2 linked regions of the Glaciimonas sp. PCH181 genome follow. The protein of the gene in region 2 interacts with the protein of the main gene of each other region in a pairwise test. Links are inferred from orthologs where the notes say so. Each region holds a gene or a part of one and is shown on either strand. Other genes may lie near its edges.

Region 1 (4,882 bases), on a different replicon or contig from region 2:
AATTGCCAACGCGCAGGCAATTGCCGCCAGCGCATTGCGCACATTGTGTTCGCCAGCAGCCTCAAGCCGCACAGCGAAAATTTGCTTAGGCGTAGTAACTTGCATGTCACTGCCAAACGCGGTTGGCTGATAAGTACAGCGTACATCCGCGTCATCGGATAAGCCAAACGTCAGGCAAGCACCTTTATTCTCAGCATAGCCGCGCCACAGCGCGGTATAAGGATCGTCCGCAGGAAATACGGCGATTCCGTTATCCGATAATGCTTCGATGACGCTGCCATTTTCTATCGCAACAGCCTCAACGCTGGCCATAAATTCCTGATGTTCGCGTTGCGCGTTATTTACCAGTGCAACGGTCGGCGCGGCAATGGCTGCCAGCACGGCGATTTCACCAGGATGATTCATGCCGAGCTCAATCACTGCGGCCTGATGATTCGCATCCAGTCGTTGCAGTGTGAGCGGTACGCCGATCTCGTTATTCAGATTGCCGCGTGTCGACAGATAACCGTCTGCACCAAACGCCGCGGCCAGAATAGCGGCGATCATTTCCTTCACCGTAGTTTTGCCATTGCTGCCGGTAACGGCGATCAATGGCACAGAAAATTGTTGACGCCAGCCATTGGCAATTGCACCCAGCGCGTTACGCGTATCGGCAACGACCAATGCTGGCACGGACGTATTTGTCGGCGCATGTTCCACCACCAACGCGCCAGCGCCTTGGTCTGAAACCTGATCGAGAAAGTCGTGTGCATCGAAGCGCTCGCCGCGTAGCGCGACAAACAGATTACCCGGCGCGACCGCACGGCTATCGGTTGTCAAGCCTTTGATGACGACAGCATTTGCATCGCTCACATTGACAAGCGTGGCCTGTTGATGCCCCGCTTCTAGCCAGGATTGCAAATCTTTTAGTGAGGCCTTAATCATGCTGGGCCGCCTTTCATCGTGGCGCGCGATGCCAGCGCCAATGCGGCATGGTCGGCATCCAGAAATGGCATTTTTTTGCCTTTTATTTCTTGATAAGATTCGTGACCTTTTCCGGCCAGCAACACGACATCGGCTTTACCGGCCTTGCGTACCGCCCGCAAAATGGCTGCGGCGCGGTCTTCTTGCGTTTGTGCGTTTGCGGCTAATGTCATCCCGCCTAGAATCTGCTCGATAATGACAATCGGGTCTTCGCCACGCGGATTATCGCTGGTCAAAATCACGTGATCCGCCAGCTCCGCAATGGCACCCATTTGCGGCCGCTTGCCCGGATCGCGATCGCCGCCACATCCAAAGACACACCACAACTCGCCGCCGCGTTGCTGCGCGACCTGACGTAGCGTCAATAATGTTTTTTCCAGTGCATCCGGGGTATGCGCGTAATCGATCACGATTAATGGCGCATCATGCCCACCGAATTGCTCCATGCGTCCCGGCACTGCCGTCAGACGCTCTAATGCATGGACCGCCGTATCCCAGGCAACTTCTTTAGCAAGCAAAACGCCCAGAATACCCAGCACGTTACTGACGTTAAATTGCCCGACTAAGTGAGTTTTTATCTGACCGCTGCCAAATGATGAGTCGACGTGAAAGACAGTCCCGCTAGCACTGGTACGCACTGCGGTCGCGTGCAATATTGGAAACTCACCACCCAACCCCTTCGCGCTCTCAACCGCCGCATCCGTCAGCGCGTAACCGATAATTGCCGTCGATTGGCCATTTTGTTGCAGATGACTCACCAGACGTAAGCCCATTGGATCGTCAAGATTCAGCACTGCATGCTGCAAACCCGGCCAGTCAAATAAAGCGCGTTTGGCGGCTTCATAAGTCGCCATATCGCCGTGATAATCAAGATGGTCGCGGGTCAGATTGGTAAACAAGGCGATATCGACATGCATGCCATTCAGACGACCTTGGTCGAGTCCGATGGAAGATGCCTCAATCGCCAACGCTTGCACGCCTGCCTGCTGCAACTTCACTAACTCGTTCTGAAGCAGCACGGCATCTGGCGTGGTGTAGCCAGTAACATCAAACTCAACTTGCTGACGCGGCACAAAAATACCGACGCCCAGCGTGCCGATGACCCCAGCCGTTTGCCCCAATTGCGCAAATGCGTGCCCCAGCCATTGACTGCATGAGGTCTTGCCGTTGGTGCCGGTGATCGCGATGATACTCATATCGCGGTCGGGGTAATGATAAAACTTGTTCGCTATCGGGCCAGCGATTTCTTTCAGCCCCTTGACCGGCAGATGCGGCACAGTTTGCGGCAGCTTTGAAAGATTTTCGGCTGAAGTCCAGCTGAATTGCTTGGCTTCGTAGACCACTGCGGCAGCACCATTTTCCAATGCCTGCGCTATATAGTCACGGCCATCGGTTTCGTCACCGGGATAGGCGAAAAATACATCGCCAGCCTTAACTTTGCGCGAGTCTGAGACCAGACCGAAAGTCGGCCTGGTCACCGTTGCAAGTCCTTGCAACCATGTCTGGATATGCGTCAGCTCAGAAACCTTGGCAATCATCAGAAGCTCTCCTTCGGGCCATCGGCAGGGATGATGATGTCGGTAATATTTGAGTCAGGCGGCACATTTAACGTGCGCAAAGCATTTGCCACGACATTCGCAAAAACAGGCGCGGCGGAGTCTCCGCCATAGCGGTAAGCCATACTAGGTTCATCAATCATCACGGCAACGATCAAACGCGGATCGGAAGCTGGAGCGAAACCGACAAAGTCGGCGATATATTTTCTGACGTACTTACCATTTTCAATCTTGTAAGCCGTACCGGTTTTACCGCCCACGCGATAACCGGGTACCTGTGCTTTAGGCGCAGTCCCGCCGGGTGCAGTCACTCGTTCCAGCATGGCGCGCATGGTTAAGGCGGTTTTTTCAGAAACGACGCGCTGACCGACCGGTGGCTCGGTCACTTTCTGAAATGACAACGGGATCAGGTCGCCGTTACGGGCAAATATTGTATAGGCGTGGGCCATCTGGATCAGTGAAACGGATATTCCGTGGCCATAACTCATCGTAGCTTGCTCAATTGGGCGCCATGATTTGAACGGGCGCACACGACCGGCGACTGCGCCGGGGAAGCCAAACTTTGGTTGCTGACCGAGACCAACCGTGGTGAACATCTCCCACATTTCTTCAGCAGGCATTTGCAGCGCAATTTTGGCGGTGCCGAGATTAGACGATTTCTGGATAATCTGGGCGACACTCATCGTGATCAATCCATGTGGATGCGAATCGCCGATGGTCGCGGTGCCGATCGTCATTTTGTCTGGAATCTGAAAGGTCGTAGAGGGCTGAATGCGGTTAGTGTCCAGTGCCAAAGCGACAGTAAAAGGCTTCAAAGTCGAGCCGGGCTCAAAAGTATCCGTCATCACGCGGTTACGCAATTGTGCGCCGGTGAGGATCGAGCGATCATTTGGGTTATAACTAGGCAGATTCGCCAACGCCAGTACTTCACCACTTTTGGCGTCGACCACAACAATAGCGCCCGCCTTAGCGTTGCTCTTTTCGACCATCTCTTTGAGTTGGGTAAAAGCAATGTACTGAATCTTGCTATCAATCGACAGCGCCAGATCACGGCCATCATGCGGCTCTTTGACGGCTTCGATGTCTTCGACAATGCGACCTAAACGATCTTTAATAACGCGACGGCTTCCGGTAGTTCCCGCCAGCGACTTTTGCTGTGACAATTCCATGCCATCCTGACCTGCATCTTCAATATTCGTAAAACCAACGACGTGCGCGGCGACTTCGCCCTCTGGATAGAAGCGCTTGTATTCAGGCCGCGTTTCAATACCGGCAATACCCAGTTTGATGATTTGATCCGATGCGTCTTTTTCAACTTGTCGCTTCAGATAGACAAAACTGCGATCGGAATCAAGTTTTTTTGTCAACTCGGCATCGGTCATATCCAGCAACTTAGCCAGCGCCTGCAACTTTTCTTTCGGCGCATCCTGCACGTCTTCAGGAATCGCCCAGACGGCTTTGACCGGCACCGATGATGCCAATACCTGACCGTTACGGTCTGTAATTTTACCCCGCGTTGCAGGCAATTCCAACGTCCGGGCATAGCGCGAAGCGCCCTGCTTTTGGAGAAAATCGGTAGACACTCCCTGAAGCCACAATGCTCTTACTACCAACGCCAAAAAAGCAGCGAACAACAAAAATAATACTGTGCGCGAGCGCCACGCAGGAAGCTTGACCTTCAACACCGGACTGGCGGAAAAAGGCACACCTTTGGAGGCAGCGGTACGTGGCGGGTTACGTGTCATTTGGCACCCATCGTCAGATATTGGGTGCGTTGCGGCGTCAGCGGTACCATATTCAGGTCACGCCGCGCACTGGCTTCAATTCTTGCGTTTTTACCAAGCGTCGATTGATCGAGTTGCAATTGCGACCACTCGATATCCAGTTGCCGCCACTGACTTTGGGCGCGGCCTAACTCAATGAATAATTGACGCGCCTGATATTGCGAGTTCACTAGCGCCAACGCGCATAGAACCAATATCACCGTCAAAACAGCATTGATACGCCCGATCATGGCCGATCTCCGGATGTCACATCAATCAGCGGGCTGCCAGCAAGACGCTCGCCGACGCGCATGATGGCCGAGCGTGCGCGCGGATTAGCGGCAACTTCAGCATCGGAAGGTTTAATCCGCGAGACCAGCTTTAACTGCGGTTGCGGTAAATCGACTGCACGAATGGGCAGGCGACGATCAGGCTGCGGTAACTTGGCTTTAGAGGCCATGTACTGTTTGACGATCCGATCTTCCAGTGAATGAAAGCTGATCACGACCAATCTCCCCTGCAGAGACATCTGTTCAAACGCCTGATCCAAGACTATTTTGAGTTCTTCAAGCTCTTTATTGATGAAAATGCGTATAGCTT
Region 2 (10,222 bases):
CACATGTAAAAATCGAGGGTCGCGTATAAGCTGAGTCAGCTTGAGTTCGGTCCACAACTGGGACTCGCTATCCATATACCTTGCGGGACTTGTTTCGGCTAACGCGGCCGCTTCGTGATCATTCAGAATGTCACGCCCAATCATTCGCGGCACTGACTGCAATGTCATCTCATCGACATTACGCAGACCAAGTACGCGCCTGACGAGCAACGCGCTGTTGAATGCCAAGGTGGTAGAAAATGAAATGATCCGCGCGTCCTTATCAATCACTGTCATTGGGTGACCTTGGAAACACGCAAAATCAACGACGCTGATAAGTGTGCCGCGAATATTTGTCAGTCCGAGATACCAATCCTGCGTCAGCGGGACTTGCGTAATGCTGTCGACTGCGACAATTTCGCCCGCCTCTTGCAGGCTAAGCAGCAAACGCTCTTCTCCGACCAATAAACCTAATTGATTATTGTGCGTGTCTGCACCGCTGCGCGCGGCTTGCATCCGTTCCAGTAAATGCGATTGGAATTCGCGCAAACGATTACGGCGTGCCTCGGCGCTTGTTTCACCATCTGCGCCGCGGGTCGGTAAAAATGCCGACCGCTTTAGTTGAAGGTCAGAGTTTGATTGACTCATGTGGATACAATTTGGAGTTAGCCGAGTGCAGCGATTTTTGCCAGCAGCTCCTGCGGATTAATCGGTTTAACCAGATAATCACGCGCGCCTTGACGCAAACCCCAGATGCGGTCTGTTTCCAAGCCTTTGCTGCTGCAAATAATAATAGGGATGTCTTGCAATTCCGGATCACGCGAAATCGAGCGTGTCACCTGAAAACCGTTCTGGCCGGGCATCACAATATCCATCAGGATCAAGTCTGGCTTATCGGCTTTAATCTTGCTAATAACGCCATCGCCGCTCTCAGAAGTGGAAACGCTATAACCGCTCTTTACCAAAATATCTGTCAAAAAATAACGCTCAGTGGGAGAGTCGTCTACAACGAGAACCTTTTGTATGGCCATGTTCAACCTTTACTTCAATTACGTGTGAGTAGATACCAATACCGGGATATCGACGATATCTACAGATATTCCTGATGGCGCGGCAACCCCGGTCGCTGGAATTACTGCAACCGTTGCGGTCATTGCCACGCTGGCGTTCGGATTGGGTTGAGTATGCTGGTGTACAGTCTTTAGCAGACTATCTTTGGTGAACGGCTTGGTCAGATATTCGTCGGACCCTACCATTGCGCCTCTGGCGCGATCAAATAAACCATCTTTAGATGACAGCATGATGACCGGTGTGGAATGAAATCTGGCGCTCTTCTTAATGAGCGCACAAGTCTGGTAACCATCCAGCCTTGGCATCAAAATATCGCAAAAAATCACTGCTGGATGATGGTCGTTAATTTTAGCCAACGCATCAAAGCCATCTTCGGCAAGAATGACCTGATAGCCAGCCTGACTCAAAAAAATTTCTGCCGACCTGCGGATAGTGCTGCTGTCGTCAATCACCATAACCTTCAGGCTGGTGGCGCCGAGTGCTAGTGTCATGAGTTTTGTCCAAGCCGAATTTAATTTACAGAATCACTGTAACAAAGTTCAAGATACTTTAGAACAACATTTCTTTGCAGCGCTAAACTGGCTGCGGTTTTTAAGCTTCAGACGCCGCACAAAACTAATCATATTGACAATACGCAGGGGGCTAGCTCTCAGCAAAAACCACCGTTATTTGGCAAGTTTAAGTAATTCACTAGATATGCAAAGGCACACCGATTTCAGCGCGTTAAATTGCCACCATTTCGAAATCTTCCTTCCGCGCGCCACATTCCGGACAAGTCCAGTTCATCGGCACATCATCCCAAAGGGTCCCTGCGGCAATTCCTTCTTCCGGTAAACCTTGCTCTTCGTCGTAAATCCAGCCGCAGATCAGGCACATCCAGGTTTTATATGCTGGTTTTGATGTTTCGTTCGATGTTTCGGTGGTATTGCTCACGGCGACGACCCTTCAATCAAGTAAAATGCAAAGTCGGATATCTTAATCTAACCGCCGTGCAAAACCAAACTTCTCCTCTTATATTGACATTCGGTGTTGCTGATCCTGTTGGCGCAGCCGGAATTCAGGCAGATCTTGCCACATTCTCATCCATGGGTTGCCATGGCTTATCAGTCATTACCTCCATTTTGATAGGAGACACTGCGCGTATCGAAGATACCCAGCAAATTGACGCGGATTGGGTTGCTGACCAAGCCCGCGTATTGCTGGAAGATATGCCTGTGGCTGCTTTCAAAGTGGGCGCTGTCGGCAGTATCGAAAGCGTCTCGGTGATAGCAGAAATCGTCTCGGACTATCCTGATATCCCCTTAATTCTCGACCCTTTCCTTTCTGCCATGCCCGATCAGGGGCAAGATAGCGAAGATTTACTGACCGCGATGCGTGAGTTGTTAATCCCACAAAGTACCGTCGTCGTGCTGTCAGCGGTCGAGCTATCCCGAATGGCTGAGACCTGGCGCGAACCGTCCTCAGAAGACCTGTCCACCGTCGATGCCATGCATCTGATCGAACTGGGTTGCGAATATCTGTTCATCACCGGCACGCCCGGCACTGCGGCGGAAGTCAGCAATACCCTGTTCAATGACACGGGTATTTTGCGCCAGGATAGCTGGCCACGCGTCTCCGGTTCGTTTAGCGGCGCCGGGACCACCCTTTCTGCCGCTATCGCCGCGATGCTGGCGAATGGGCTGGATGTGCCCGAGGCCGTCTCGGAAGCGCAGGAGTTCACTCTCGCATCATTGATGGCCGGACAACGATTGGGTATGGGGAAATTGGTCCCGGACCGTTTTTTCTGGGCGCGTGAGGATGTTCTGGACGGGCTTTCTGACACAGACGCTGCCGACAAAGACGATACTGACAAAGCAGACGGTGCAGACCTCAAAGGTGATGAAAAGCCAGCATCGCCGCCATGAAATTTCCTGCTTTTATCGCGTAGGCGTCGGCTTTTCCGCTGACACGCCGGTCGCCCCCTTAATTTAATTGATGCATACCAACATGACTTCCAATAACGATACCCTGTTCGCACGAGCGCAATTAACCACGCCAGGTGGCGTCAATTCGCCAGTGCGGGCTTTCCGCTCAGTCGGCGGCACGCCACGCTTTATTACCCGCGCTGAAGGCCCTTATTTCTGGGATGCCGACGAGCGCCGCTATATCGACTACATCGGCTCATGGGGTCCCGCCATCGTTGGTCACGCTCATCCGACCGTTGTCAAAGCCGTACAAGATGCTGCCGCACGCGGTCTGAGCTTCGGTGCGCCGACCGAAGGCGAAATTCTGATCGCTGAAGAGATTTGCAAGCTGGTGCCCTCGATTGAGCAAGTCCGTCTGGTCTCTAGCGGCACCGAAGCCACCATGAGCGCATTGCGTCTGGCACGTGGCGCAACTGGTCGCGACAAAATTGTCAAATTTGAAGGCTGCTATCACGGCCACGCCGATTCGTTGTTGGTCAAAGCGGGCAGCGGCTTGCTGACCTTTGGTAATCCGACGTCTTCCGGCGTCCCTGCGGATTTCGTCAAACACACGCTAGTCCTTGACTACAACAACGTCGCGCAACTAGAAGAAGCCTTTCAAGACATGGGCGACCAAATTGCCTGCGTGATCGTCGAACCGGTGGCTGGCAACATGAATTTGATTCGCGCTACGCCAGAATTCTTGCAGGCGATGCGCAATTTATGTACCAAACACGGCGCTATCCTGATTTTTGATGAGGTCATGTGCGGCTTTCGCGTTGCTTTGGGCGGTGCGCAAGACCTGTATCAGATTCAGCCGGATATTACCGCGCTGGGCAAGGTTATTGGCGGCGGTTTGCCGGTTGCAGCATTCGGCGGTCGGGCGGATTTGATGCAACATATGGCCCCGCTTGGTGGCGTCTATCAGGCAGGTACGCTGTCGGGAAATCCGGTAGCGGTTGCGGCTGGCCTGACAACATTGAAGTTAATCCAGGAGCCGGGCTTCTATCAACATCTCAGCGCCCAGACGCTCAAGTTGACGCAAGGCCTGACCCAAGCTGCGGCAGATGCTGGTGTAGTTTTCTGCGCCGATGCCATCGGCGGTATGTTTGGTCTGTATTTCTCAAAAGAAGTGCCAACTACTTTTGCCGAGATGATGTCCATCGACAAAGCCCAATTCAACCGGTTTTTCCACGCGATGCTAGACGCAGGCGTGTATTTAGCGCCATCGGCATTTGAAGCAGGCTTTGTTTCTGCGCAGCATGATGATGCGGTAATTGAGGCGACTATCACGGCGGCGCGTGGCGCGTTTGCGCAGTTGTCCCGCTAAACCAGGACGATGCGGCGCATTTCGTTGAGATGGCTGCGGCCATCACAAGAATGCGTCGATATAAATACGTTGATTCAAAAATGAAAAACGGCGGTAAAGCTCAGTGCTTTACCGCCGTTTTTACGTTTTTCAAGCCAAATCTATGGCAATTCCGCCGATCCCATACGTCGCAAAATCAATCCGGTACGTTTCGACAAATAAGCTGATCCCCGATTTTTGTCATAAAAGCGTGGGCGCGGCAGCATCACCGCCAGACGTGCAGCCTGACTAGCGCCGAGATTCGCGGCTGAAATCTTGTAATAGTGCCGCGATGCCGCTTCGGCCCCATAGACACCGCTGCCCCACTCCACCACGTTCAGATAAATTTCGTAAATCCGCTCTTTATCCATCAAGTATTCCAACATATAAGTGATGACCAGTTCCTGACCTTTGCGGATATAACTACGCTCACCGGATAAAAACAAATTCTTCGCCAGTTGCTGCGTAATTGTCGAGCCGCCAACCATCACCTTGCCCTTTTTTGCATTGCGTTCGTAGGCTTTTTCCAACGCATCCCAATCAACACCTTCATGCTCCGAAAAATTAGCATCTTCAGAAGCGATAATGGCGCGCTTCAAATTGCCCGAAATGCGGTTATACGGCACCCAGATATATTGCAATTGAATATTTGGATCGGTTTCCCGCAAAATCGATAGTTGATGCCGCATAAAACTGGTGGAACTGGGATTGTGATCAACCCACCACCAAATCTGGACGAAAAAATACAGTTGGAGAGCAACGATTGCTACGACAACAATCAGAAGCACGCGCCAGATCAATTTACCGAAAGACTTCATATGCATTTCCAGGCAACTTAAAGCTGGGCGCGCAACGCAGAAAACGTAGCGTCGGTTTGCGGGCGTACACCGCGCCAGACAAAAAAGGCCTCCGCTGCCTGTTCGACCAACATCCCTAATCCATCACGTACCATCGCCCCTTGCGCACTGGCAAATTGCATGAAAACAGTCGGCTGTTTGCCATACATCATGTCGTAAGCCAGGGTCTGTGGGCCAAAAATACTGGCGGCAACGGTGGGGACATCGGCTTGCAGACTGGCCGACGTCGCGTTAATGATGAGGTCAAATTGGTCATTAATGCTGGCAACATCGGTAAAGCTGCTAACAACAATCTCGCCTTCGTTAGGGAATTTTTGGGAAAATTGCTGCACCAAGGCTTGCGCGTTCGTAACTGTCCGATTCGCTAAAACAAGTTGTGCTGGGTTGGCCTGCATCAACGGCAATAAAACACCGCGCGCCGCACCGCCTGCGCCCAACAGCAAAACACGCTTTCCGGCGATCTCAAAACCTGCATTTCGCACAATATCCGTCACTAAACCAATGCCATCGGTGTTGTCGCCGTGGATTTGTCCATTCGCAAAACTGAGTGTGTTAACCGCACCCGCCGCCTCCGCGCGCGGCGTTAGCGTCGTTGCCAAAGCATAGGCCTCCAATTTGAATGGCACCGTGACATTGGCACCTTTTCCGCCTTGCTGAATAAATTCCTGCACGGCCTCGGCGAAGCCATTTAACGGCGCCAGCAAATGTCGATAGTCGATATTTTGGGCGGTATCGGCAGCGAAACGCGCATGAATGTCAGGGGACTTGCTGTGCCCGATTGGATTGCCAATAACGACGTAGCAATCAGTTTCCAATACAGAGTCGGCCATCGGAGTAGATATAAGAACAGACATAAATGAGTTTTTTGATGTTATTTTTTTGAAACGTCGACCATCCGTGTTTTACCGTCGCTGAAGACTATCTCCCTGATTGCCCGCAGCAAAAATCGGCAAACCCGATATTATTACTTATTGAATATGCGCGTATCTAATATTACGTATCTACCACTATTAATTATAATTACCACTTCGCAATTCCGCTGCAACTTGCCCCTCGCGAGAGAAGTCTAGCGTCACGATAACTTCCCATACTTCATCCGGCGCACCGTGCCGCATATTATGGGGAAATCGACTAAAAGGTGCGGCGCTTTCGATGATTCTCAACGCAGCTGCATCGAGACCGGGAATCTGCGAACTGCGCTCAATCTGTAGACCGCCGTCTTTCCTATAAATAGTGCCATCCTGAAAAATCGGCACCGAAACGACTAATTTTCCATATAACTTTGCGCCATTTTTTTTGGGGAAATTCAGCGTACCAACACGTTCAACCCGATCCGCGAAGGTCTTGTAATACATCGCATATTCCACACCCTGCGTACTAGGCGTAATCTGGGTTTTCTTGGGGCGCTTGTTGTAATCCTCGATACTTTTCGCAATTTCGGCTTCCTGACGGCGCAACGCCTTGGCGTCCGGCATCGCATCGGTGCCGTCTTGCCGCTGCACCGCATCGATCACCTTATCCTGCGGCGTCGGCTCTGGCACTGAAAATGCCGCAGCTTTTTGCATCTGCGCCAGCATTTGCTGCTGTTTTTTTTCTAATTCCTCAATCCGCTGCTGGGCAGTGCTCACGTTATCGCCGTCCTCAGACCGATGCATGTCAGGCAAAGGCGATTTGGCCCGTCCAGCGTCGGCATTCCCGCCACCGTCCAGATTGACTTGCGCCAGTGCTTCGGCTTTTAACGGTGCATTCTGGTGTTTGGCATTCACCAGAATGACTTCCAGTCCGGGATCGGTCGGTTTTAATTTGACCGCGGCTGGCGTCGTAAACCGAACGGCAAGCAATGCGCCATGCACCACCAACGAAATGGCGAGGGCGCTATATAAAAGCCGGTTCTTAGAAATGGATTTCACGCGCAGCAAGGGAAGTCGTTCGAGTAGGGAGTTCAGTTTATGTCAGCGCCTATACGTCGGTTTATAAATTCACAGCAGCGGAAGCGCCATCTGCATCGCGGCGCGGCGCACTATCCAGGTCTTCATCCGCATCCGACACATCAGGATGAGCAGGGTCAGAACCTGCCTCTGGCAGTTCCGGCGGGTCATGCGGCAAGTCCATTGCGGCATCCAGTTCTTGCGTGGTTTCGTCATCTTCCAACGCATCCATCTGATCATCTTCGGTCACAGAACCGGACGGCGTCAATACCTCCAGCAACCGTACTTCCAGACTTAAATCGATTTCGTCCCAACGCAGCAAATCAAGTTTGACCGATGCGCCCCGCGCAACTGGCTGCATGCCCGGTAATTTGATGACCAGCGGAATATCGACCAGACGCAGAATCTCATCTTTTAACACCACTGCCTCGACATGTTTTGCCTGTTCCTGCGCCAGCCAGCGCAAGCACCAATAGCGTTCCATCGTCGACTGAAAATCGCCATACCCGGCATAAACAGAATCAAAAGAAGACACAATCGCGAATAAATCTGCGTCACGCGGTTTAAACGGCGCGACCAGCGGCGCGGCAACACCGCCTTCCACGCATGCCAGAATCTGCCACTGATTCACCAGATCGGTATAACGACGCAACGGCGAGGTGCTCCACGCATATTGATCAACGCCCAAACCCTGATGGGGCGCAGCGTGCGTCACCATCCGGACTTGCATTTTCGTCGCCCAGCCACCGCTGCCGCCGCCTTGCGCCCGATAAATCCCCGGCACGCCGTGGTCGGCCATGAGTTTTCCCCAAGTGCTATTAGCGAAAATCATCAGCTCTGCGACGATCTTGTCGAGCGGTGCGCCGCGCTTGCGGCGCGCGATGGTAACAACGTCGTCCTCAACGTAAAAATTGAAATCGACGCGGTTATTTTGCTCTGGCCGCAATCCAAAACTTTCACGCTTAGCCATACGGCCTTGCTCCAATACCGAAATCCATTGCCACAAAACAGCGATATCGGCTTTATGCGGATATTCGCCCTCTCCGTTAGCCAGATTTTCTTCAGTCACCAACATATCGAGCGTGTTGTGACGCAGATTGGCAGAAATGGGAACCAGTTCTGCTTTAGTTTCCGTGCTGATCAAACGCCAGTCTTGCGGATCCAGCGTGGCATATAAAGATAATGCCGGGCAATTTTTTCCCTGATCCAGCGAGAACGCCTCAACCAATGCATCCGGCAGCATCGTGATTTTATCGCCCGGCATATACACGGTCGACATCCGTTGACGGGCCATGACATCAATGGCGTCGTCGCGCTTGATCGCCAAACCCGGCGCGGCGATATGAATACCGATCCGCACATTGCCGTCCGCCAGCATCGTGACCGATAACGCGTCATCGATTTCAGTCGTCGTCACATCATCGATTGAAAACGCCTGCACATCAGCCACCGGCAATGCTGCCAGCGTTGGGACCACGGGGATATTAATCGCAGGAAAGCCGACCCCTTTCGGGAAAAACTCAAACAAAAATTTGGAGAAATGTAACTCTTTCGGTGACGCCAACCCGCCAACAGCCAGCATCAGGCGTGCCGGTGTAATTTGCAACGCACTGCATGCCGCGTCGAACGCTTTATATTCAATACTATTTTTATCCGGCTTGAAGAGTAATTGCAGCGCCAACGGCTTCATCACCTCCGGCAACTGATTGGCTTTTAGCTGCTCAACGTATTGCGCCTGTATGACTGCTTGCTGGCGTTTTTTTTCAATCCCGGCCAATGCCGCCTTCAGCGATGCTTCCGGGGCAGCTTTATAACGACCGCGACCCTTTTTATAGAAATAAATCGGGGCGGAATGCAAACACATTAACAACCCGGCCGCTTCAGCAGCGATGGGCGCATGTCCAAAATATTCAGCCCCCAACTCGGCAAATCCAAATTCTTCCTGACCGGCAACTTCCCACAAAAAATCGACATCAACGTCTTGCGAAACTTTATGTGCGTCTTCTAATAATTGCTGTGGCGAGGGTGCGGCATATTGCAACAACACATCTTTCGCCTTGATCTTGCTGCGTTTTCCAGTAGGCAATTCGACTTGATACGCTTCGCCTTGCTGCGACATAACAGACCCTGCTTTAAAATCGCCGGATTCTTCAAAAAATAGATTCATTGATTACTTTACTTATGGATGCTGAGTAGGGCGTGAAGGGTACTTTGCTGATTGAAACCGTTTGTATTTAATAATCCGTATTGATAGCGCCAAACAAGAAAAATATTAACAAAAAAGTAACTGCAATTATATCGGTAGCGCATAGAGGAAATTTTGCGCATCGCTACAATTCGCTTAAATTTTGAGCATTAACGCGCCGTTGTTCGCAACGCGTCAATCTCGGGAAAAAACACTTCAGTCACTAGCATCACACCGCTTTTACGTCGAAAAGTGGAGCGTCGGGCAAACAATGGCGTGGGAAATTGGCTGACACCCACCGCCTCACACATGCGCTGCACCAACGGATGCCCCTGATATAAGCGCGCAAAGTGTAATTGTCCACGCGCCACCAGCGGATCGCCAAATAACGTCGTGCCCAATGAGCGCTCGCCTAACGTGCCAAAAAATGGCCACTCCGACGTCGTCGCCGTCAATGACAGGACAGTATGACCCAATACCGTCGGGCGTCCGTCACAGCGCAGCAATACATCGCGCTCTTGCACTTGCAGCCGCCGTGGCAAGCCTATCGCCGCATATTCGTCCGCCAGACACAGTGCGTGCCGCTGATGCAAACGTTGTACCCGAAACTGATCGCTATGCGCAATTAACTTAGTCGTCAGCGACGAGCGATCGGTCAGCCAATCACGCATGTATGGCGAAGGATGAACGCCATTCGCGTGCGCATACCAATTAGCAGAAGTCAGCGAGCGCCCCATCAGCAATCCTTTAAAGCCGGATGAACGTCCACGCCGCAAAACGTCAACACGGTGTCAGCGTAGTCCGCGAATTCGCTGATCCCATGATCGCTGCCCTCTATCACTACCTGCTGCGCCTGTGGATAATGGTCCACCATTTCATGCCAGTCGAGCACTTCATCGCCGGTGGCGGCA

What was found.
Region 1: the proteins of mtgA (region 2) and C7W93_RS24090 interact in binary tests that used the Escherichia coli proteins (3 or more experiments, as listed by UniProt). The link is inferred for Glaciimonas sp. PCH181 from one-to-one orthologs.

Annotation. Positions count from the first base shown.
Region 1 is NZ_PYFP01000006.1:216,209-221,090, forward strand. Bases 1,883-4,882 are described here. They hold C7W93_RS24090 (penicillin-binding protein 2), read right to left. Parts: upstream 4,265-4,882; coding sequence 2,501-4,264; downstream 1,883-2,500. Other genes in these bases: C7W93_RS24085 (UDP-N-acetylmuramoyl-L-alanyl-D-glutamate--2,6-diaminopimelate ligase), read right to left, coding at 1,883-2,501; ftsL (cell division protein FtsL), read right to left, coding at 4,261-4,533; rsmH (16S rRNA (cytosine(1402)-N(4))-methyltransferase RsmH), read right to left, coding at 4,530-4,882. Outside these bases: murF (UDP-N-acetylmuramoyl-tripeptide--D-alanyl-D-alanine ligase), read right to left, coding at 1-924; more of C7W93_RS24085, read right to left, coding at 921-1,882. UniProt on the Escherichia coli protein: Essential cell division protein that catalyzes cross-linking of the peptidoglycan cell wall at the division septum. Required for localization of FtsN.
Region 2 is NZ_PYFP01000001.1:2,752,791-2,763,012, forward strand. What follows is about bases 3,312-6,277. They hold mtgA (monofunctional biosynthetic peptidoglycan transglycosylase), read right to left. Parts: upstream 5,160-6,277; coding sequence 4,464-5,159; downstream 3,312-4,463. Other genes in these bases: hemL (glutamate-1-semialdehyde 2,1-aminomutase), read left to right, coding at 3,312-4,323; aroE (shikimate dehydrogenase), read right to left, coding at 5,177-6,052; C7W93_RS12595 (energy transducer TonB), read right to left, coding at 6,209-6,277. Outside these bases: C7W93_RS12555 (chemotaxis protein CheW), read right to left, coding at 1-627; C7W93_RS12560 (PleD family two-component system response regulator), read right to left, coding at 645-1,010; C7W93_RS12570 (rubredoxin), read right to left, coding at 1,774-1,926; C7W93_RS12575 (hydroxymethylpyrimidine/phosphomethylpyrimidine kinase), read left to right, coding at 2,040-2,954; more of hemL, read left to right, coding at 3,037-3,311; more of C7W93_RS12595, read right to left, coding at 6,278-7,108; C7W93_RS12600 (ribonuclease catalytic domain-containing protein), read right to left, coding at 7,170-9,293; C7W93_RS12605 (chorismate lyase), read right to left, coding at 9,482-10,048; C7W93_RS12610 (YqiA/YcfP family alpha/beta fold hydrolase), read right to left, coding at 10,048-10,222. UniProt on the Escherichia coli protein: Peptidoglycan polymerase that catalyzes glycan chain elongation from lipid-linked precursors. May play a role in peptidoglycan assembly during cell division in collaboration with other cell division proteins.